Regions from separate parts of the Robertmurraya sp. GLU-23 genome, predicted to be linked through region 2. Evidence: riboswitches for the same ligand, from Rfam matches in the RefSeq annotation. Region 2 holds a riboswitch; the other holds the start of a gene.
The links. A riboswitch is a leader RNA that binds a small molecule or an ion and turns the genes downstream of it on or off. The one in region 2 is predicted to bind FMN.
Positions count from the first base shown of each region.

Region 1: another riboswitch for FMN. It lies ahead of ribE (riboflavin synthase); the one in region 2 lies ahead of ACVBAX_RS02440 (ECF transporter S component).

Region 1 is NZ_JBRKCV010000003.1:134,302-143,347, forward strand. It holds gene ACVBAX_RS08115 (TetR/AcrR family transcriptional regulator) at 1-423, opposite strand, end outside; gene ACVBAX_RS08120 (ABC transporter permease) at 436-1,464, opposite strand; gene ACVBAX_RS08125 (ABC transporter ATP-binding protein) at 1,464-2,183, opposite strand; gene ACVBAX_RS08130 (SRPBCC family protein) at 2,341-2,790, shown strand; gene bshB2 (bacillithiol biosynthesis deacetylase BshB2) at 2,831-3,496, opposite strand; gene ACVBAX_RS08140 (YojF family protein) at 3,510-3,857, opposite strand; FMN riboswitch at 4,026-4,173, shown strand; gene ribE (riboflavin synthase) at 4,593-5,249, shown strand; gene ACVBAX_RS08150 (bifunctional 3,4-dihydroxy-2-butanone-4-phosphate synthase/GTP cyclohydrolase II) at 5,262-6,455, shown strand; gene ribH (6,7-dimethyl-8-ribityllumazine synthase) at 6,468-6,935, shown strand; gene pdxK (pyridoxine/pyridoxal/pyridoxamine kinase) at 7,226-8,047, opposite strand; gene mobA (molybdenum cofactor guanylyltransferase) at 8,292-8,873, shown strand; gene ACVBAX_RS08170 (molybdenum cofactor biosynthesis protein MoaE) at 8,914-9,046, shown strand, end outside.
Region 2 is NZ_JBRKCV010000001.1:474,342-483,387, reverse strand. It holds gene ACVBAX_RS02455 (RecQ family ATP-dependent DNA helicase) at 1-424, opposite strand, end outside; gene ACVBAX_RS02450 (helix-turn-helix domain-containing protein) at 421-1,470, opposite strand; gene ACVBAX_RS02445 (ferredoxin) at 1,716-1,964, shown strand; gene ACVBAX_RS02440 (ECF transporter S component) at 2,008-2,592, opposite strand; FMN riboswitch at 2,754-2,888, opposite strand; gene ACVBAX_RS02435 (manganese-dependent inorganic pyrophosphatase) at 3,045-3,980, shown strand; gene serA (phosphoglycerate dehydrogenase) at 4,155-5,729, shown strand; gene ACVBAX_RS02425 (histidinol-phosphatase) at 5,765-6,577, opposite strand; gene ACVBAX_RS02420 (peptidoglycan DD-metalloendopeptidase family protein) at 6,649-7,590, opposite strand; gene ACVBAX_RS02415 (hypothetical protein) at 7,818-9,014, opposite strand; gene sigX (RNA polymerase sigma factor SigX) at 9,011-9,046, opposite strand, start outside.

The DNA.
Region 1 (9,046 bases), on a different contig from region 2:
AATATGCTCTTTGAATTGCTTTTGAAGTTCTGGTTGAAAAGGAATTTCTTGAAGGACAATTTTGAACAAGGGAATGTTTGCATTTAGAAACTCGGCCCGATTATGAATCATTGCCCGTAAAAAATCTTCTAAGCTTTCAAAATCCTGGTTCAACACTTTATTCAAGTCTTTTATCACAAACGGTGCAATCAGCTTTGCCATCATAGGAGCAACAATCGATAACAAGAGATCTTTTTTTGTTTTATAATGGCGGAAAATGGTCCCTTCAGCTACACCTGCTTTCTTTGCGATTTCACTCGTGGAAGTAGCGGCATAGCCTTTTTCAGCGAAGGATTCAATAGCAGCTTCGAGAATGAGCTTTTGTTTTTCGGTAAGATTCTCGTTTTTATCTATAATCTCATCAATCATATGATTATCTGACATATAAACTCCTTGTTAAATAGAACGATATTTTTTTAGGGCAAGGATGTTTAAAACCATGAAAAGAAGTGAAAATCCTGCTAACATAAGCAAATCAAATGAAATATCACCCCACCCATACCCTCTTATCATAACATTTCTTAAGGCGTCTGCTCCATAGTACAAGGGAGTGAGTGGACCAATCCAGCTTAAATAATCTGAAATCGTTTCAAGATTAAACAATCCAGAGAAAAAGATCTGTGGAACGATGACAAGCGGAATAAACTGAATCATTTGCAATTCATTGTTTGCGAAGGCTGAAAGCAATACCCCTAATGTTAAAGCGGTCAAAGATAAGAGTAAGGTAATGACAAGCACATAAATAAACGCACCCTCCATCATCATTCCAAGAACATAGATGGCATAGGAGGCAATAATGGTCGCTTGTATCATCGTGAAAATTCCAAAGCCGATCACATAACCAACCACGATTTCCCATTTTCGAAGAGGACTACAAAGCAGCCTCTCAAGCGTTCCGGTCGTTCGTTCTCGTAAAAAGGATACTCCAGCAATAAGGAATACGAAAAAGAAGATAAAAAATCCGAGCAACACGGGCCCAAACGAGTCAAACTGGCTCATCTCACTTGAACCGTGGAGATAGTTGACCTCAAGCATAGCGGCGGAGGAGTCAGGTTGCATGGACTTCAGTGACTCCTGTAACCACTTCATCGTTGCTCCATTGATGGTGGGGTCACTACCTTCTAACGTTAGCTGAAGAGTGGCTCCTGACATATTCACATATCCATCAATATCTCGTTTCTTTAAGGCCGTCTTTGCTTCGTCGGCTGTATCGTATAGGGTGATGGCGGCTTCATCATCATCGAGCTGCTCTACAAGGGGAGTGGGAAGATCAACAAAACCAACCTTTGGTGAGTAGCTATCTCCATTAAAGACAAGATGAAGCATCGTTAAAACTAGAATGGGAGCCATAATGAGCAGTAGCATCGTTCGTTTATCACGAACAATTTGTTTTAAAATTCTCCATACAAGGGCCATGACGCGCATCAGTTTCCACCTCCGTAGCTCAAAAAGGCATCTTCAAGATTCGTACTGTTCATGCTTTCTTTTAGTGCTTGTGGAGTACCGACAGCGATTAAGTGTCCGTCTCTTATCATCCCTAATCGATCACATTTTTCTGCTTCATCCATGACATGTGTGGTGACAATAATGGTTACTCCTTGCTTTTTTAACTCATAAAAGGATTCCCAAATGCTTTTCCGAAGCACAGGGTCAATCCCGACCGTAGGTTCATCTAAAATTAATAGCTTTGGTTCATGGATAAGGGCAATTGCAAGTGAGAGGCGGCGCTTCATTCCTCCTGAGTAATTGGAAACGGGTTTATTGATATGGTCAGTTAGCTGAACAATCTCCATACAAGCTTGAATTCTTTCCTTTTGACGGGCTCTTTTTATTCCGTATAAAGAAGCAAAGAATTGAAGATTTTCTCTTGCCGTTAGTTCTCCGTACAAGGCATCCGACTGAGCCATATAACCGATTTTTGAAATGATTTCAAGTGAAGGCATCACGACGCTAAATACTTTGTTTTTCCCCGTTGAAGGGAGCTCAAGGCCCACAAGCTGCTTCACGAGGGTGGTTTTTCCTGCGCCGGATGGACCAAGTAATCCGAAAATTTCTCCCTCGTTAATATCTAAACTAATTCCTTTTAATACTTCTTGCTTTCCAAAGTGCTTTGTCACCTGTTCAATTTGGACAATTGGATTCATGTGTATCCCTCCTTAAAATAAAAGTGAGTAATCACTCATTACAATCATAAGCGAAACTTTTTCAAATGAAAAGGGAGATTTTGTGAATATTTTCGACAGATATTTTACGGTATTTTAGTATAATAAGGACAAACAATCGTCCCGAGGTGCATAATAAATGGCTGATTTTCGAGTAAGTGAGATCATTCACCGACCGATCGAAGAAGTATTTAGTTATCTATCAAACCTAGAAAATGCCACAACTCTATTGCCGTTTGTGACGGATATGGAGAAATTGTCTAATGGACCAGTTGGACATGGAAGCCGTTACTTAGAAACAAGGCTAGTCAGAAGAAGACATATACAAGCGGAAGTTCACATAACCATGTTCAATCGACCAACGGCCTTTACTTCAAAAAGTACTTCAAATGGAGTAGAAATCCTTTATCACTATACATTTTCGGCCATTGAGGAAGGTACCCAGGTAGAGATGGTGGCCGAAGTGAATACAGGGGGATTTTTAAGCTTCCTTACGAAAAAACAGCTAGTCAAAATTATTAAAAATGAAGATGGCGGACAGTTACAGAAGTTAAAAGAAGTACTTGAGGCGGAAGAAGTTTACAGATAAAGAAAGTGCCCACAGACTAGGAATCCTGTGGGCATTGTTTTTAAAATTTATACGTCCAGAAACGTTCGTTATTAACCCAAGCAATCATGTCGGGATCATTTGCTTTAAGCTTTTCAGCCATATTTTGAATCATTAATTGCGTTTGTGACGCATGAGCCTGGATCGTGGCAATTTTCTGATCAGATACTGCAGTAACATCATTTACGATGTCCGGTGCTCCAAGTTCATCCAACGAGTTTTTAGAAAAAGCGACACAGTGCAGCTTGGGTCTTTTTTCTGGAGCTAATCGACCGACCGCGTTTACAACTGCAGCACCCGTTGCATCGTGGTCAGGGTGTACGGAATATCCTGGGTAAAACGTGATGATTAAGGACGGGTTCACATCGGCAATGATTTCCCCCATATGATCGGCCAATTTTTCAGGATCCTCAAACTCTACCGTTTTATCGCGATATCCAAGCATGCGTAAATCTTGGATTCCAATCGATTTGGCTGCATTTTGAAGTTCCACTTTACGAATTTGCGGGAGCGATTCTCTTGTTGCAAACGGTGGATTCCCTAAATTGCGCCCCATTTCACCAAGCGTTAAGCAAGCATATGTGACAGGTGTCCCGTTTTGAATATGCAAAGCAAGGGTGCCTGAAACACCAAATGCCTCGTCGTCAGGATGAGGGAAAATGACTAAAATTTGACGTTCTTTTTCCATGATGCGCTCCTCTCTACTCAAATGGTGTTGGACTGATTTGGAAAGCAACTGCTAGTTTTCCTTGATAATCGTGTCCAGCCATTAATAATCTATTTTGATCATCTACTTCAAAATGAGTAATTCCTTCTGCATAAACCCAGCCAATATTCAGCTTCAAGCCAATGCGATAAGGACCATTTCCTTTGATTTGACCAATCTCGTATTTCACCAGTGCATTGCGAATAAATGCCCCTGAGGAAAAAAAGGATTCATCATTATGAGTCGCATACGCTCCATTTGTCGTTTCTAAATGTATATACACATCTTGGTTCGCAAGACGGTTTAGCTCTTTTTGAACTTCTTCCACTATGACAAGCTCCATCTTATTTCCTCCTTCACTTCTTTAACACATATAATAATCTATATATTACTAAAAACGTGCTGGAAAAGCGAAAAGTAGGATTGGTTGATTTTAAACAATATTGTGTCTGTAAGAGTTTTAGCTTTTCATTTGCGGAATGTTTAGGGTATAATGAGAGCAATTTAAATAGTATTCCTTCGGGGTCGGGTGCAATTCCCAACCGGCGGTGATGAAGCAAGAGCTTCTTAGTCCGTGACCCGTTTGAGTGTTCATTCAAACGGTGGATCTGGTGAAACTCCAGAGCCGACAGTTAAAGTCTGGATGGGAGAAGGAAAAAAAATTTTGGTTTATGTGTATGGGTGAAGTGTACCCATTTTTAGACCTTTATTTGACATTGGCTTTTTTCTGACCCCGTTCCTTAATTGGTGCGGGGTTTTGTTTTTGTTTATGACTCCATCATGAAGGAATATTTGAGGCAAAAGGTCATAAAAGAGTGGTTATGACTTGTTGCCATTTGAAGATTCAGGTTAAAAGGTCATAAACTATGGTTTATGACAGGTGCGCTTTTAAAAAGAGAATGCTTTAGGTCATAAAAGCTTGTTTATGACCCTTATGGATGAAAATTCGGTCTCTATCAGTCATAAGCAATAGATATGGTCTTACACGAGAGAATCCCGAGATTTTCGGAAATGCTACAAGTAGGAAAAGGTAAAATGAGCGACATAAGTAGCTTGACCAAGGAAGGAGGCAAGAAAAATGTTTACAGGGATTATTGAGGAAATTGGACTGGTAACCAATACAAAGAATACAGGGCAATCTTCGGTGCTAACGATTGAGGCCAATCATATTCTCACGGATGTAAAGCTTGGCGACAGTATCGCCGTGAATGGAGTATGTTTAACGGTCACTTCTTTCACGTCTAACGCATTCACAGTAGATGTGATGCCGGAGACGATTAAGGCGACCAGCTTGCGAGATGTAGAACCAGGGTCCCATGTGAACCTGGAAAGGGCGATGGCAGCTGGCGGACGGTTTGGTGGTCACTTCGTGTCGGGGCATGTGGATGGTCTCGGAGTGATTAAAGAACAGAGAGAGGTTGCCAATGCCGTGTACTACGAGATAGAAGTATCGAGTGACCTTTTACACTATATAATCGAAAAAGGGTCTGTTACAGTGGACGGAACTAGTTTAACGGTTTTTGGTGTGTCAGAAACGAGTTTCCTTCTTTCATTGATTCCACACACGTTATCGGAAACGATTATCGGGCGAAAAGGGGCTGGGGATATCGTGAATATTGAGTGCGATATGATTAGTAAGTACATTTCGCATTTTTTATTCAAACAAGCAACTCAAACCATTCAAAAGAGTTCTTCTCTTTCGGCTCAATTTCTAGAGGATAATGGGTTTAAATAAGGAGGAAAAGATATGTTTAATTCGATTGAAGAAGCATTGGAAGACTTAAAGAATGGAAAAGTCATCATCGTGTGTGACGATGAAGACCGAGAAAACGAAGGAGATTTCATTTCGTTAGCGGAAAAAACAACGCCTGAGGTCATCAATTTAATGGCCACACATGGTAGAGGGCTGATTTGTGTTCCAATCGAAGAGGAGTTAGCTCAGAAGCTCGAGCTCATGCCGATGGTTGCTAGAAACACGGATCCGCATGGGACAGCCTTTACTGTAAGTATTGATCATAAAAACTCTACGACAGGGATATCCGCCTTTGAGCGTTCGGATACGATTTTAGAAATGCTCAATCCGGAATCAAAACCTGCTGATTTTAAACGTCCTGGTCATATTTTTCCGCTAATAGCGAAAAAAGGCGGGGTACTGAAGCGTGCAGGTCATACGGAGGCAGCTGTTGACTTGGCCATGCTATCAGGCGCAAAACCAGCAGGGGTTATTTGTGAAATCATGAATGAAGATGGCAGCATGGCACGTGTACCACAGTTAAAAGAGATTGCCAATAAGCTGAATGTCAAAATGATTACCATTAAAGATTTAATTGAGTATCGTAATCGCGAAGATCGCTTAATTCAAAGAGAAGTGGAAATTGAACTTCCAACTGAATTTGGTCAATTCCGAGCTGTGGGATATTCCAATGTCATTGATGGCAAAGAGCATGTCGCTTTAGTAAAAGGAACGATTGACTCTAGCAAACCAATTCTAGTTCGCGTTCACTCTGAATGCTTAACAGGTGATGTGTTCGGTTCGTATCGTTGCGACTGTGGTCCTCAGCTACATTCGGCTTTAAGCCAAATTGAGCAAGAAGGTACAGGAGTGTTACTGTATTTACGTCAAGAAGGTCGCGGACTTGGACTTTTGAACAAGCTAAGAGCGTACAAGCTTCAAGAGGAAGGCTACGATACGGTTGAAGCGAATGAGGAGCTTGGCTTTGGGGCCGATTTACGAGAGTACGGGATTGGTGCTCAAATTTTAAAAGACTTAGGGATTAGCCAAATTCGACTGTTAACAAACAATCCTCGAAAAATGAAAGGATTAAAGGGGTATGGTTTGGAAATTGTTGATCGTGTGCCGATCCAAATGCAATCACGAGAAGAGAACGAAAAGTATTTAAAAACAAAACAAAGTAAATTAGGACATTTACTACACTTCTAGGAGGAATTAATGATGGGAAAAAGCTTTGAAGGAAATTTAGTTGGCAGTGGGTTAAAGGTTGGAATCATTGTAGGTCGTTTCAATGAGTTTATTACAAGCAAATTACTTAGCGGAGCACAAGATGCTCTGAAAAGACACGGTGTGGCTGACGAAGATGTAGATGTGGCTTGGGTACCAGGTGCATTTGAAATTCCATTAATCGCCCAAAAAATGGCCCAAAGCAAGAAATATGATGCGGTAATCACATTAGGAACCGTTATTCGTGGAGCCACTCCACATTTTGATTTTGTATGTAATGAAGCAGCAAAAGGCGTACAGGCAACCACACTAAACACAGGCGTTCCCGTTATTTTCGGTGTGTTAACAACCAATACGATTGAACAAGCGATTGAAAGAGCAGGAACAAAGGCTGGAAACAAAGGCTGGGAATCAGCAGTTTCAGCAATTGAAATGGCGAATTTAGGTCGTATGTTTGAATAAGGCTCTTTTCTAAAACATTGTTGCTATATACACACTTTTTCAGAATTAAACTATAGGTTTCAGCAGCCAATTAGGATTTTATCATTCTTAGAAAAGTGCTACTCTCCAAATAGACCAATAAACTCAGCGTTATGCGGGGAAAAATCCGGCTTCTGGGATTTTTCCAAAACAACAATCTTTACGAAAACAGCCTTGAATAAAGAAAAGCGAAAGTACACTAGTTGCTGGGCGCTGGAGCTAGACATCTAAAGGAGAAAAGCCGCTGGAATCTATTCCAGCGGCTCTCTTTATTATGCATTCACTTTTGCACCAAAAGTACGGTACGCACCGTGCATTGTTGGTCCAACATACTCATTTAACTTAAATCCATGTGCGATTGCCGCTGTAATGAAGTCCTTTGCTGTAGCAACAGCTTCCTTCACCGATTTTCCTTTTGCAAGCTCGGCTGTAATAGCTGAAGAGTAAGTGCAGCCTGCGCCATGAATATAAGTGGTATCAATTTTTTCACTTTCTAGTAAAGTAAATTCCTCCCCATCAAACAGAAGGTCGACTGCTTTTTCGTGATGTAGCTTACTTCCACCCTTAATTAATACATACTTGGCACCAAGTGCATGAATTTTTACCGCTGCTTGCTTCATATCTTCAATCGTACGAAGAGGAGCGGTTTGTGCAAGCTGACTGGCTTCAAATAGATTTGGAGTGACAACTGTTGCACGTGGTACAAGGATTTCACGAAGAGCATCGGTCGTCTCTGGATGCAATACTTCGTCTTCCCCTTTACATACCATAACTGGATCAATAACGACGGTTTGAAGCTGGTTCTCATCAATTACCTTAGCAGCTAGCTCAATGATTTCCACCGTTCCTAACATGCCTGTCTTCATCGCATCGATTCCTACAGAAAGAATCGTTTCAAGCTGTGCTTCTAGCGTTTCAATCGCAATGGGAAACACATGGTGATGCCAATGATTTTTCGGATCCATCGTTACAATCGTTGTTAGAGCGGTCATTCCATACACGCCAAGCTCCTGGAATGTTTTTAAATCCGCTTGAATGCCAGCGCCTCCGCTTGTGTCAGAACCAGCGATTGTCATTACCTTTTTTAATGTCATTGTGTTGAACCTCCTATGAGCTTTATTTTTCTAATCATAGTCTAGTTTCCCAGATGTTTCTAGTATTTTCTTTCGGTTACCTAAATTAGTGATAAACTGTGCTGAATTTGTAAATAAAGGCGAACAGACTTAATAGTCTTTCTCCTCTTTCCATATTAAAATAGAGGAATATATTCTTAAAGAAAGGTGGACGAAGAGCCTGAGCAGAACAGGGATTATTTTAGCAGGTGGTCAATCAAGTCGAATGGGGCAAAACAAGGCATTGATGATGATTGACGGTGTACGAGTCATCGAAAGAATTAAAAATGAACTTGAAAAAATCACGGATGAGCTACTCATCGTTACCAACACATTTCATACTTATGAATATTTGAACATACCGATGGTTGAAGACGAGCAAAAAGGGAAAGGTCCCCTTGCAGGCATACAAGCAGGACTTAAAGCTTCCAGGTTCGAGAAAAACTTAATCGTGGCCTGTGATATGCCGTTTATCTCTTCATGCCTGGGGGAATTTTTACTAGAGGAGTTAGAAGACTATCAAGCAGCCATTCCAAAACTTGAAGGTCGAATGCATCCTCTATTTGGTGCATATCGAAAGGATGTTTTACAAGCAGTTTCGCAGTCTTTAGAGAAGAACGAGCTTCGTATCATGAGCCTGTTTCAGAATCTTCATGTGAACTATATTTCAGAAGATATCTTGAGCAGAGAAGGCATCCTAGTGAAGAATACGGATGTTTTTAATATGAATAATCAGATAGAGTATGAAAAAGCGTTAAAGCTAGATTGTGATGGGAACTCGTTTTGTGAGAAGAGCGAGGGAATATGATACAATCTTAAGACAAGATAGAACGGAAGTAGGTGCAAACATGAATTTTGAAATATCGAAAGAGCCCCTTGATACGCAATCGATTATTGACAAAGTCGTTCAAAGGGAAGCGGGAGCCATTACCACGTTTATTGGAACGGTAAGGGAGCTAACCGCTGGGAAAAAGACTTTAT
Region 2 (9,046 bases):
GCGATATACAATGTGCCTCATCTACCACAAATAGGCTGATTACTAACTTATTTAGTTGTGAAACAACAAATTCATTCATTAGCATTTCAGGTGAGATATAAATAAACTTATACGTATGCAAACGACCAAATACACTGCCTCTCTCCTCACGTTCTAGAAAAGAATTGATCGCTACCACTCGTTTTTCACCTCGTGCCATCATCTGTTCAACTTGGTCCTGCATCAATGAAAGCAACGGGGTAACCACTACCACAACACCTTCCATAAGATAAGCGGGTAGTTGATAACAAAGTGACTTACCAGTTCCAGTTGGGAGCATTGCAAGGACATTCTTTCCTTGTAATAATGCTTCAATAATTTCTTTTTGACCTATTTTAAATTGATCGTATCCAAAATGTGTTTTTAATTCATTCTCTAGCATCATAGTAGGTCACCAAATTTCGCAATCACTAATCGAATTTGAAAATAATCTACATCTATTATTTCTCGTATTTTCCTCAACTGCTTTGACGATGCTTTTTGAATCGCCTCTTTTATCCTTTCCTGAAGTGGCTCTTCAACAAATCGGTCAATATTAAACCCATTAACGAAAAGGGCAATCTCAACTATATGATCTTGAATCGTACTTTCTTTTAGTTTTCTTATTCGGCCAATCTCTACAATTCCTTTTCCTCTCTGTATTAATTCGAATGTTTTTTTTGCAGAAACTGTTAGATGATGAAGCTTATCTGTAACTATCATTCTAGCTAATAACGGATAGGCTGTAGGGTTTTCCTCGATTGACCTCATTAAATAATGAAGCAAGGCTTGAAATTGAAATCGATAGCTGTTCTCTTCAATCCCAAGCATTTCTATCGTTTGCATTTCCGTTAACCCTATTGATTGAAATCCCGAAAATCTTGCAACTAATACGCTTGGGTCAACCTCTAGCTCTAAAGACTCCAATAATGACTGTAATTCCTTAAGCAACTGATGAGGAAAGTCTTTGCTGTTTCCTACCGATGTTGCGAATAAATGCTTAATCCAATTTTGAATATCTTTATTCTTCTGAACTGGTATATAGCTGGTTTGTTTATTGACTTGATTAGAACATACTTGGACGAGCAAAGATAATCTTTCCCAAAACTGCATGCAATTGTGATATTTTCCTCCTTGCAAATTTTTCAAGAATGGATACATTGAATACAATTCATTGATCAATCGCTGTCCACTTTCGCTAACGACAATCTGCTGATCGCTAGAAATATACATAAATTCATGTTTTATTAGTTTGCTTATAATGCTGTCGTATTGTTCTCTTGTTAAATGATGCGCTGTATGAAAAAAGGAATCTAATTGAAAAAGATGTGAGTCCTGTATGGTTTGAGATGATTTTTTACCATTTAATAAATGAAACACGCTTGAGCTGCTTCTTTCTCTACCCAGTTTTGATAAACAATAGAGAACGACTTGTTCAAGAATATTTATCAATTCACTTCACCTTCGCTACGTAGGTTTTTTTGTATTTTTATGTCTATTATTGTAGCATGAAATGAGCCGCATTTAATGAATAAAAAATGCCATAAATGGTCAAACCCTTATATGATAAGCATTCTCAATACTTTTTCTATTGAAATGTTGACCATTCAGTTTTACAATAAGATATGAGGGATGCATTCCTAATGCATTTTGGGAATGATAAAATATACTTGTTTAATTTTTGGGAGGTATTTTACATGGCAAAATACACAATTGTAGACAAAGAAACTTGCATTGCATGTGGTGCTTGCGGAGCAGCTGCACCTGACATTTACGATTACGATGATGAAGGCATTGCATTTGTTACTCTTGACGATAACCAAGGTATCGTTGAAATTCCAGACGTACTATTAGACGATATGATGGATGCGTTCGAAGGCTGCCCAACAGATTCTATTAAAGTAGCTGATGAAGCATTTGATGGAGACGCTCTTAAATTCGAATAGTAAATAAGTAAAAGCAACGGCTTTGCCGTTGCTTTTTTTATGACTATGCTGCACTGCTTTGCACTTTTTGTTTGTTCATCCATGTTCCCAATCTTGCAAACAGAAGCATAAAAATAACTGATATTAAAATCCCCTTAACGAGGTTAAAAGGAAGAATGGCCGTAACAATCATTTGTCTTGTTTCTTCGCCAGACATAGCAGGCGTATTTAAAAAGAATGTATAAGCAGGCAAAATAATGTAATAGTTAAGCACACTCATAAGAACTGCCATAGATATGGTACCTACTACCAAGCCAAATGTCATACCTTTTGAAGATTTCACTTTTTGATAAATATAGTATGTTGGCAAAATAAACAGAATACCAGCAACAAAATTTGCAACATGGCCAACAGGAACTCCAGTTGCACTTCCTGTTAAAAAGTAATCAAGTACATTCTTTAGAAGCTCAATCAATATTCCAGCAACTGGTCCGAGTATTAGTGCACCAATCAAAGCTGGCACATCACTAAAATCCACCATTAAAAACTGTGGAAAAGGTGGAAGTGGAAAATTAAGAAGCATTAATACATATGAGATGCTACTTAACATTCCAATCAATACAAGTGTTCTTACGTTAAAACTTTTCATTTCCCTCTCTCCTTTTTTAGGACCATCTCACCTAAAGAAGAAAGGTTCAGCATCACGTACCTCATTAACAAATAAACCTCAAGCAAGTCGCTTGAGGGAGATGTTTTAGAAGTCACGCTTAATAAACGTTTAAAACTCTCATTTTTAAACGTCTGCAGAACCTCCATCTTCTCCCATCCAGACTATACTGTCGGCTTTGGAATCTCACCAAATCCTGCCCAAAAAAAAGGCTCGCGGGCTTAAAGTTTACACTCATTACCGCCGGTCGGGAATTACACCCTGCCCCGAAGATAGACCAATATTATATTTTCCACATAATTATAGCTGAGTTCATACTTTTTGTGAAGAAGTTTGCATTCTGAATGAATTAATTTTTGTCCTTCTATTGTATTTGTGTTAAATTATTAAAGTATATGTACATACGATATTGATTAATTTAAAAGGAGATAATCATGGAAAAAGTTCTTATTTTTGGTCATAAAAATCCTGATACTGACACAATTTGTTCAGCAATCGCTTATGCTGAATTAAAAAAAGCTCTTGGTGTGGATGTGGAAGCGGTTCGTTTAGGGGAAGTAAGTGGAGAAACACAATTTGCCCTTGATACGTTCAAAGCAGAAGCTCCTAGACTCGTTGAAACAGTTGCTGGTGAAGTAAACAGCGTTATCCTAGTTGACCACAACGAAAGACAACAAAGTGTAAGTGATATTGAACAAGTTCGTGTTTTAGAAGTAATTGACCATCACCGTATTGCAAATTTCGAAACGAGCGATCCGCTTTACTACCGCTGTGAGCCAGTTGGTTGTACGGCAACTATTCTTAATAAGCTTTATAAAGAAAATAATGTTCAAATTCGTCCAGAGATTGCTGGTCTTATGCTTTCTGCAATTATCTCTGATTCATTATTATTCAAGTCTCCTACATGTACAGCTGAGGATGTAGCTGCAGCAAAAGAATTAGCTGAACTTGCTGGTGTTGATGCAGAGAGCTATGGATTGGACATGCTTAAGGCTGGCGCAGATTTAAGCGACAAATCCATTCAGCAGCTTGTATCCCTCGACGCAAAAGAATTCCAAATGGGAGCAAGTAAAGTAGAAATTGCCCAAGTGAATGCAGTAGATATTAACGATGTATACTCAAGACAAACTGAACTAGAAGAAACGTTATCAAACATCATTTCAGAAAAAGGTCTAGACCTTTTCTTATTTGTTGTAACAGATATCTTAACAAATGATTCAACAGCTCTTGCATTAGGTAATGCACGATCAGCCGTTGAAGAAGCATACGGTGTAACATTAGAAAATAACAAAGCCTTGTTAAAAGGTGTTGTATCACGTAAAAAACAAATCGTACCCGTTCTTACAGATCTATTCAATTCAAAAATGTAGGATGATTAGCGCAAACTTTAGAAGTTTGCGCTTTTTGTTAAAAAATATAACAAAATCGTGACTTTAAATCATTAAAACGTTTACATCGTCCGATCTGAATGCTTGAGTCCATTGACAGATAAATGTTCGTTTTGTAAAATAATCAGAAAATTGATAATTGGGTAGGTGTTTTGAATGTTTCAAATTCTAGTAGCCGATGCAATAAATGAGGAAGGACTATCTCCCTTATTAGATTTTAATGAAGGAACTTTAATTCAGAAAAAAATTAATGATCCAGAAGTAGATTTAGAAAAAATTGATGCGCTTCTAGTTCGAAGTGCAACAACTGTTACAGAAGAACTGCTCAAAAAAATGCCTCAATTAAAAATTATTGCACGTGCTGGTGTTGGTGTCGACAACATCGACGTGAATGCTGCTACGAAACGAGGAATCATCGTCGTCAATGCTCCAGATGGAAATACCATTTCTACAGCTGAGCATACGTTTGCCATGATGGCCTCCTTAATGAGAAATATTCCACAAGCCCATCAATCGGTTAAAAATCTTGAGTGGAAACGAAATGCATTTATCGGAACTGAACTATATGGAAAAACTCTTGGTATCGTTGGTATGGGTCGAATTGGTTCTGAATTAGCTAAAAGAGCAAAAGTCTTCGGAATGAATGTAAAAGTTTACGATCCTTTCTTAACCAAAGAACGTGCTATAAAGCAAGGTGTTTCTCACGGTAGTTTGGATGAAGTATTGGCAGAAGCAGATATTATTACTGTTCACACTCCATTAACACCAGAAACTAAAGGACTCATTAACGAAGAAACATTAAGTAAAACGAAAAAAGGTGTATACTTCCTTAATTGTGCACGTGGGGGAATTATTGATGAACAAGCTTTGGCGAAGTTCGTTGGCAATGGTCATGTAGCAGGAGCTGCAATCGATGTATTTGAAGTAGAACCGCCTGGAGAACATCCATTGTTTAAGTTTGATAATGTGATCGTCACACCGCATCTAGGTGCGTCTACAAAGGAAGCTCAGCTTAATGTTGCTACACAGGTGGCTAAAGAAGTTCGTATGTATTTTGAAGGCAAACCGGTGCTAAACTCTATTAACCTACCAGCAATGTCTAAAGATATTTTTGAAAAGATCAAACCTTTCCACCAGTTATCTAAGCAAATAGGAACTATTTTGTCACAGTGCATGAAACAAGGAGTAAACGAAATCTCTATTACTTACTCTGGCACAGTAACCGACCTTGAAACATCTTACTTAACAAAAGCGGTCCTGTCTGGATTCTTTAAAAATAGAATAGACGTAAACGTCAATGAAGTAAATGCGTTACTAGCTGCAAAAGAAAGAGGAATTACCATTGGTGAGAAAATATCAACAAATACTTTTGGATATGCAAATAGCATCACTGTCACAGCTAAAGCAGAAAAACATCAGTTTACGGTAAGAGGTACTTTCATTGACCATTATGGACCAAGAATTGTGTACTTAAATGACTTTGTTATCGACTTCCTACCTGAAGGTAATATGCTTTATATTCAGCATATGGACCGCCCAGGTGTCGTTGGTAGAGTGGGTAAAATCCTAGGTGATCAAGAGGTAAATATTGCAACCATGCAAGTCGGTAGAAAGCAAGCTGGTGGAGAAGCTATCATGGTTCTATCATTTGATAAGCCTTTAGACGATCACCAGATCGCTACTCTTGCAGCGGTTGATGATATCGTATCAATTAATCGAATCAATCTATAAAAAAAGATCGGAGGTATATTCCTCCGATCTTTTTCTTATCCTAGTGGATGTATTTTGCGTTCTCCTTTTGAGAACGTCATAATTTCTTTATATCCAACCTCTTTTGCAAGCACCAACGCCTGATCATAATCAGCACCAACATGCTCTGGAAAATGTGCATCAGATGACAATACGATTGGTATCTTTTTATCGAAACACATCTGCAATAATCGTTTGTCAGGATACAATTCACCAATGGGCTTACGTAAACCCGCTGTGCTAATTTCTACACAGGTTTTCGAATTCGCTAGTGCTGTTGTAGCCTTATCATATTGCTCTAGTAAAAACTCTTCTTCCTTCGGTATGTATTTAAAGATTTTTACTAAATCCAAATGACCCACAATATCAAATAGATTTGACTCCGCTAATGTAACGACCTGTTGAAAATAATTTCGATAAACTTCATGCAGATCACGCTTTTCCCATTCATGAATATATTCCTTTAAATCAATTCCAAAGTCATCTACCCAATGAATCGAACCAATTACATAATCGAAATCATAGCTTTTAATAAAAGCTTCCATTTCCGCATGTTTTCCAGGAGTGTAGTCCATTTCGATTGACATTTTTACATCAATCTCATGACTCCATGCCTCATGAAACAAATTCACATAGTCTTTCATATCATAGTATCTACGTTCATTTACCCATGGATTTTGAAGAATATCTGCTGTTTGATAGAAATGATACGCATGCTCAGAAATACCAAATTGGGCGATTCCCTTTGCCTTTGCCTCATCTGTAAATTTCTTTAAATAATCTAACGTTAATGTCCCTGTTTCCAAATGATTATGATAATCTGTTAACATCCAACCAGCCTCTTTTTGAATTTTCTTTCTATTATATACCGATTCAGTGACTGTCGCAATGACAATTCATATTATTCTAATTGCAATACTTGTCTTGGTACGATCATATCATTTTGTAATTGATTCACCTGTTTTAGCTGCTGGACTGACTTACCTGTTTTATGAGCAATGTCTTCAAGTGTATCGCCCTCTTGGACAACATATTTATTTGTATAGGATTCGTCGATTGTTAGCGTTTGATTGACAACAATCGTATCGCTAGTAAGATGATTGGCAGACTTAATGGCATTTACATTTATATTGTATTTTTGAGCTATTGAAGAAAGAGTTTCTCCGATCTGTACGGTATGTGTAATGGTTGATTCAACTTTTTCTGCGGATAATACAACGCTTTCCTGCTCATCATTTTCATTATAAGTTTTTCCATGTCCTTCATATAGTCTAGTTTTGGCAACTGTCTCTAGTACACTAGTGTCTTCTTCCCTTTTTTGTACCGCTACTTCTTGTCCCACTTTTACCTCACCTAATGCTAACACTGGATTAACAGCATTTCTTTTATCAACCGTCCATTCGTTCAGATGAACTTCAAAGTGCAAGTGGACACCTGATGAGTCACCGGTGCTGCCCATTTCACCAAGCTGCTGACCTGCTGTTACCGGATCTCCAGCGTTCACAAACCTTGATTTTAAATGTGCATAAACCGTTTCAATATTATTTTGATGTTTAACGAATATAACATGTCCATATGAACCCGAATAGTAAGATTTAGTTACGACTCCGCCATCAACAGAGTAAATGGGTGTACCTAGAGAAGATGCTATGTCGATTCCTTTATGGCTTCCTTTTCTTGTTCCATATGTATCGGTGATCATTCCATCAGCCGGCCAAATCCAGTCAGCGGTCTCCTGGCTAATATTCATACTTGCTTGAGAGTGTTTTCCTCCGAGAAATAGCAATGTGACACATAATGCCATTAAACCCGCAATCAAAAAACGTTTTATGTAATCTCGCATTTTTTTCCTCCTTGTTATTGTACTCTCCTTTCTCACTTTATGACAGCATGTCTAAAAAAAGACCTCTATCTAAAAAGTACAACTAAGGAAGCAGCCTCCTTTTATATATCCTCACTATTAAAAAGTGAGCGATTAATAAAAACACATTTGTTATTATTTGGACGAAGTGTTTTCTTTTATTCATGAAAAATGAAAAAGATCAGCATCTTGTGCTGATCTCCTTTCTTTTAGTCGATAGATTTTCTGTTTGCTGCGATTGGTACTTGGATTTCTTCTTGTAATGAAAATCTTCCGACATGATCAATCGGTGCATTACTGAATTTTACTTTTTCATATCCAAAGCTCTTTACTGTTAAAAGAATGGCTTCAATTGATTGAGAGGTTTCAGGTGTATCCTCCATGTTTATTCCTTTGTTTAACGTAATGTTTACAATTTTTTGAGTATCATCTATATCAACTGAATTGATTTGATCGACCAGTAATGGTGCTCTTAGGTTGTGTGTATCAATATTTGTTTTCATTGCTTCAAAGGCATTTTCAATTGTAGAATATGATTCTGTATATGGAACAAGGTATGGTTTTGTTGATTCATTATTTGGATAATAAAAATAAAATGCGAGATTCGATTTCTTTTCTATTGATTTTTCAGTGAAAAAATCATGCCCCGTTGACATTCCTTTTTCTGTTTCATCTGTTGTAAAAACAGCTTTTTCTAAATTAAGGTCGAGTAGTATTTGCTGAATGGCTGCTACAAATGGAGTTCCAGCAGTTCCAAATTGATATGGATGATCTGCCGCAACATTGACATTCAATGTGCTATTATTCGAATCTATCGCTAAGTCTGCCTCTAACGGATAAAAATTATCTAGTCCCCATTCTTGTTCGTTAATGCTTGCCATTCCCTCTTCTAATTGAACCAATTGATCAACTTGGTCTGATGGTTCAATCAAGAAGCTAACAGGAATAATATTTTGAACTTGGCTATCTGGAATAGCTAACGTAAATACCTGCATGGCTCCTAAATCCTCAGCATAAACGGCAGTTGTTGAGTCTTCTATAGCTTGGAACGTAATATCATTCATATCATTTGAGTTTTCTTCGCTACCAACGTCCATCCTTGCTTCATTTTCGGTAGTAGATTCTTCCTTTTTTAATGAAGAATTTTGTTCAGTTACAGCTTCTTCTTGCAGGCTTTTATCTGCTGATTGGTTGAAGCTTGTTCCATCAAACAAATTAAAGGAGAGAATAGCTACTAATAATACAGCTGCTGCAGTTGCAAACGATGGAATAATCCACGATTTACGCGGTCGTTCCTCCAACTTTTTTGATATATTTTCGTATATGTCATGAGGATCACGATGATCTTTAAGCTTTGGCATTTCGCGCAACCATTCTTCTAGTTGTTCATCACTTATCTTTTTCATCGATCCCCCTCCTTTTCTAATAGTTGTTGCAT